Regions from separate parts of the Fictibacillus halophilus genome, predicted to be linked through region 1. Evidence: riboswitches for the same ligand, from Rfam matches in the RefSeq annotation. Region 1 holds a riboswitch; the other holds the start of a gene.
What was found. A riboswitch is a leader RNA that binds a small molecule or an ion and turns the genes downstream of it on or off. The one in region 1 is predicted to bind lysine.
Positions count from the first base shown of each region.

Region 2: it holds a riboswitch for lysine, as region 1 does, so the genes downstream of both, I5J82_RS07130 (amino acid permease) here and I5J82_RS11490 (aspartate kinase) in region 1, are expected to answer to the same signal.

Region 1 covers NZ_JAEACF010000001.1:2,199,727-2,202,901, reverse strand. Annotated here, with positions in the region: gene uvrC (excinuclease ABC subunit UvrC) at 1-1,032, shown strand, start outside; lysine riboswitch at 1,098-1,286, shown strand; gene I5J82_RS11490 (aspartate kinase) at 1,478-2,716, shown strand; gene I5J82_RS11485 (YslB family protein) at 2,762-3,175, opposite strand, start outside.
Region 2 covers NZ_JAEACF010000001.1:1,372,135-1,375,309, reverse strand. Annotated here, with positions in the region: gene I5J82_RS07130 (amino acid permease) at 1-1,340, opposite strand, end outside; lysine riboswitch at 1,429-1,607, opposite strand; gene I5J82_RS07125 (GDSL-type esterase/lipase family protein) at 1,695-2,411, opposite strand; gene I5J82_RS07120 (class D sortase) at 2,594-3,175, opposite strand, start outside.

The DNA.
Region 1 (3,175 bases):
TACCATTTTGATAAAGGCTGGATGTGTGTACAGGTCTTCTTCATCAGACAAGGTAAGGTAATCGCTAGAGATATTTCTGTCTTTCCGTTTTATGGCGAGGCGAATGAAGACCTGCTAACCTTTATCGGTCAGTTCTATCTGCAAAAAAATCATCTTCTGCCTAAAGAGATCCTACTTCCACAAGAAGTGGATGCACATCTTGTGTCGGAACTTCTTCAAGTGAAAGTATTGCAACCAAAAAAAGGACAAAAGAAAGAGCTAGTGGAGTTAGCAACCAAAAACGCGTCTTTAGCTCTTCACGAAAAATTTGCTCTGATCGAGCAAGATGAAGCGAGAACGATTAAAGCTGTTGAGAACCTTGGTGAGAGAATTGGAATTGCTGCACCTTATCGTATTGAAGCGTTCGATAACTCGAATATTCATGGAACAGATCCTGTTTCTGCTATGGTTGTTTTTGTTGATGGTAAACCTTATAAAAAGGATTATCGAAAATACAAGATCAAATCTGTAGAAGGACCAGATGATTATGCTTCTATGAAAGAAGTTGTTCGCCGAAGATATACGAGGGTGTTAAGAGAGGAAGGAGAGCTTCCTAATTTAATTCTGATCGATGGCGGAAAAGGGCAGATATCAGCAGCTCAAGATGTGTTAGAAAACGAGCTAAACTTATTTATCCCTGTAGCAGGTCTATCAAAAGATGAAAAACATAGAACCTCACAGCTATGGATTGGCGATCCTCCAGAGATGATACACTTGGCCAGAAACAGTCAGGAATTCTATCTTTTGCAACGAATTCAAGATGAAGTTCATAGGTTTGCGATTTCTTTCCATCGAAAAGTCCGATCTAAAAGTATGTTTGAATCAACATTAGACAGCATTGCTGGCATTGGCGACAAACGTAAAAAGATGCTTCTTCGCCACTTTGGATCGTTAAAGAAGTTAAAAGAAGCTACTGTTGATGAGATTCAAGCAGCAGGTGTGCCTAAACCAGTAGCCGAGCTTATTGAAAAAGCATTTTTATCAAATGAGTAGTTGCAGCCAGTGATTAACTTTGTTAAAATGAATCCAACTTTATAAATATGCCATGCTTCGTATGAAGTGATGGTAGAGGAGCAGGAACCAATAGTAACCCATCTGAAGAGAAGAAGCTCTAGTGATGATGGTGGAAAGGGGATTCTTGCCGAAGTGTAAAAGGACTTCTAGCCTTTTATGCTGGACCTGTATTGAATAAATACAGAGCTGTCACACAAGTCCCCCCAGGGTTTGTGTGGAGGACTATCTCACGAGGGGGAACAAACTTGGCTTGCTACGGATTATAGCAACAATAGGGTTTTTCCTTATTGTTGCTTTTTTGTATTTACTTTCAAAAAAGAAACCTGAAAGTATACGTGCAAACTAAGTAGACGTGGTCTTTTAGCGTCAACAAAGTCTTCAAATAAAAGAGATAGAATCTTACAACAAGAAGGGATTGGAGAATATGGGGAGAATCGTTCAAAAATTTGGCGGAACTAGTGTTGGCTCAGTTGAGCGAATACAAAATGTTGCAAAACGAATCATCCACGAAGTAGATGCAGGAAATGAAGTCGTGGTTGTGGTTTCAGCGATGGGTAAAACAACAGATGAACTTGTAAAGCTCGCGACAAGTATCAGTCATAACCCTTCTAAACGGGAGATGGATATGCTTCTTACGACAGGAGAGCAGATTACGATCGCCCTATTGACGATGGCTCTGCATCAGGAAGGATATAAAGCGCAATCTTTAACAGGATGGCAAGCGGGCATTCAAACAGAAGATGCCTTTTCAAATGCAAGAATACTAGACATCGATTCAAAGCGAATCTCTGACTTATTAAAAGATGGCCATATCGTGGTTGTTGCAGGGTTTCAAGGACTTATACCAGAAACCAAGGATATCGCAACGCTTGGCAGAGGTGGATCAGATACAACAGCCGTTGCGCTAGCGGCAGCTTTAAACGCGGATCGCTGTGACATCTATACCGATGTGACTGGTGTTTATACGACAGATCCCCGTGTAGTGAATTCAGCTAGAAAACTACCTTCGATCTCTTATGATGAGATGTTAGAGATGGCGAACCTCGGTGCGGGTGTTTTACATCCGAGAGCGGTTGAGTTTGCTAAAAACTATAGTATTACCTTAGAAGTAAGGTCAAGCATGAGTGAAGAACGTGGAACATTAGTAGAGGAGGAAGTGTCTATGGAACAAAATTTAATGGTTAGAGGTCTTGCGTTTGAAGGAAACATAACAAAAATTACGGTCTCTTCAGTACCTAATGAAATACACGCTTTAGCTGAACTGTTTACGATTTTGGCTTCTAACGGTATCAATGTAGACATCATCATTCAAAATGTACTTAATGAAGAGAAAACAAATATTTCGTTCTCGATCGAATCAAACTCACTGTCTGCTACACAAGAAGTGCTTGCGGCACATCAAGCAAAATTAGGTTTCGAATCGATCAGTTATGAACAGGGTTTGGCAAAGGTGTCAATCGTTGGTTCAGGTATGATCTCAAATCCTGGCGTAGCCGCTAAAATGTTTAAAGCTCTGTCAGACCAAGAGATTATGATTAAGATGGTCAGCACCTCTGAGATTAAGGTATCAACCGTTGTGAAGCAAGAAGATATGATTAAGTCAATTGAAACGCTGCATGATGTGTTTGAGTTAGATGCTCGTGTTCCCGTTCAGAACACGTAAATCTAATCTTAAACATTGAAAAGCCGGCAATCCGCCGGCTTTTTGTTATTCGATCGTATCTTTTTTATCCCATTGAACAGTAATAAAAACTTTGTTTCGTTTGATAGATTCTAAAGCTTCTGTTGTGCATTTTTTTTGCAGCTGAACCTGTTCAGCGAGGAAGCCTGCTTCTAGGCTGAACGTTTGATGATTAAAGTTTTCCATTCGTTGCACAATCAATTGAGAGTTCAAAGAGAAATTCATCTCTGTTTTTGAAGCTTCGATCATTTCAAGAGTACCCCAGCCAGCTTCAACAAAAAAAGCGTGAACTTCTTCCATCGTATGTAAAGGATATTTTCTAGCCAAGTGTCTTCCTGCCCAATAGAGAATATTTCGTTCTTGTTTGCCAAGAAGTTCAGGCAATAAGTCGCTTCGAAGGATCTCATACCCAAAAGCTGAAACAGAAAGCTGTTCTACAGG
Region 2 (3,175 bases), 830 kb from region 1:
AATCCAATTCCTAAAGTAAAGGTCTTAGCATCTGATGTTCCAGAAATGATCACCCAACTAGAGTAGATGAATGCTAACAAAGCAATCACACCATCTCTTACGCGTGATCCTTTTATTTCGTTATAAGTTTCTCCACTATAGACAAGCTTTAAAAAGTAAACCGCCGAAATCAAATACGGAATCAAATAAGCTAGCGTGGCAGAAGTAGTTAAGAACGTGTAAGCTTCACCAATCGTACCTGATATCGTAGAGAAGATAAAAATCTGAGACATAATATTTGTAACTGCTAATGCGTTTACTGGACTTCCGTTCTTATTTACTTTACCGAAGAAAGCGGGAAAAACACCTGATTTAGCAGCTTGATACGGTACTTCTGAGCTTAAAAGTATCCAGCCGATCGTTGAACCGAACAAAGAGATAACAGCTAACAATCCCATTAAAGAAGCTCCTGTATTCCCAATCAATACGGATAGTACATCAACGAATGGTTTATCTGAACTCATCAGAACTTCTCTAGGCAGAACGTTCATCGTGAGTAAAGTTGTGATCATGTAGATGCTTAATGCAATAAGTAGACCAACAATCGTAGCCTTTTTTACATCTCGTTGCGAAGAAGCTCTTCCGGATAAGACAACAGCTGATTCAATCCCAACAAATGCCCATAACGTTGCAATGGCAGCCATATTGATCTGACTTCCAAGACCATGAGAGATGCCAGCATCATCTACAATCGGGAAGTAAGCATCAGCAAAGATCGTTGACTCGACTGCGAAAAGTGCAGCGACAATAAACAACATAAATCCGATTACTTTTGAAGCAGTTGCCACAAAGTTAAGTTTCCCTGCTCCATTCATGCTCTTTATTAAAATAAAGTGCGTAAACCATAGCAATACCGTACACACTACAAATGTAATAAGCTTACCCAACTGAATATCTTGGTTGAGTATTGTTCCTATAACCTTTGAACTTCGCATCATTGGAAAGAACGTTGATAAATATCCGGCAAAACTAGTGATGATCGCGACGTTGCTGATCCAATTTGCAACCCAGTATCCCCATACCATACTAAACCCTGCTACATTTCCTGCTTTTGGGTTTGAGAACAAAGCTCTTGCATAGCTTTGAGGACCTGCGGTTAATTCAGGTTTTCTTATAGATAGAGATCCAAAGACCAACGCTATCATCAATACTCCAAATCCAGTAACTGCCCAAGCAGCTGTAACTCCTAGTGGACTTGCTGTTTGAGCTAATGTGTTCGGCAACATAAAGATTCCCGAACCTACCATGTTTCCAACAACAAATGCTGTTAGAAGCCACACGCTCCAATTGTTATTTTTCATGCTGAAAAACCTCCTGTTGATTTAATGCCAATAAAAAAAACACGTATGGAAACAGCCCATACGTGAATATAATCAGCTTCCCCCAAAAATCTCTCATAGCTCAACGCAGACAATTCTGCGACAGTTCTGCACTTATTCAATGCAGCCCCAATGGATTTTCAAGTGGATAAAAAACCATTTCGGCATCAATTCCTTTTAAACTGTTGTCAAAAGCACCACTTGCCTCTAACAGTTCTACTCATAATTAATGCGACCTCTACCTCACCGAGATTAATGTGAGGACTTTATATGAAATTTATAAGTTCATAACGTTTTGAAGAATAACAGATTTTTTCAGCTAGGTCAATGTTTTGTTTATTTAAAATCTGAGCTTTGTCGAATAGTTTCGTAAACTCTTTTTCCAATTAACGCATAACCTTTTTCGTTAGGATGAAGTTTGTCAGAGAAATAATCACGTTTATTTTTGTCAATGAACAGGTCATCTGTACGTATATATGCTGTATTTTTGTTTTTCTTCGTTACTTCTATTGTGGATTGATTCCAATTTGATACGGCTTTGTTGACGACAGACATATCACTCCATTTAGCTTTAGGGTTATAGATACCTAAGATATAAATGGTCTTCGGATTTTCTTTATTCTGTATATTTCGAATGATTTGGTTCAAATTCTCTTTGTAAATTTCCTCGTTTGCCGTTAGCTCTTCTTTATTGAATTTCGTCAATCGATCTGTACTTTTTAGAAAATCGTTCGTTCCTATGTTTATGAAAATCACATCAGAGCTTTTAGCTGTTTCTGCTATCTCAGGATTTTTTAACCGCTTAAGTAAATCTGTGCTTGTATCATTAGGAACTCCAAAGTCATGAACAACAAGCTGTTTGTCTAAGTCTTCTTCGTATCGTTTTTCAACATCTCCTATATACCCATTATCTTTGGTATCACCTAATCCATATGCAAGAGAATCACCAATAGCTGTTACTTCCATTTCTTCGGAGTTAATAGAGTACACTCCAAAAGCAACACCTAACAAAACAATGATACTGATTGCAACAATCAATGTGATTTTTTTCATGTTTTCACCACCGGCTTTCTAGTTGTTTATACTAAGTATGTATCAGGGGGAATGACTTTAGACCAACATACATTATTGGTATTCATACCTGTTTTGATTATCTTTTAAACAAGACAAATATACGCCCGTTGTAAATGGGGTCAAAAAAAAGACAACAGAAAAGTGTCTGTTGTCTTAATAGATTATGTTAATTTTTGTGATATCAAGTCTGCGACGAGAATATACCTTTGAGGTGATGCACCAATAAAATCAAAGGGATAACACGTTGAAACAGTTAATGTTGCTCTCGGTTTAGGTACGATGACAGTTCGGTCGTCTTTATCTACGATGCGCACCTGTCGAATCTTATAAGTAAAGGTTCCTGCTGATGTTTCTACGACCAACTTATCACCCTTTCCCACCTCACCAAGCTTGCGAAAAACAGTATCTCGGTGTCCAGAAAGAACAGAATTATCATGTTCTCCTGGTAAGACACTTTTCTCGTAATGACCCACACCTCTTTCTAATTCTTCTTCATCTGTTCCATGAAAAATAGGTAGTGTAGCATTTAACTTCGGTATGAGTAGGTTACCAATATTCTCACCTTTACCTGGTCGTATCGAATAGAGAATATCTTGATCAGAACTCTTTATGTGTGGTTTGGAGAGCATTTCCGAACTCTTTACTTTCTGGGTCTGACCTGTTTGAAAGAGCATGTACCCTTTTAAAAAGGTATAAGCATTTGTAGTACTAAACCAAAGACCAACCAAGATTAAAACAAATGA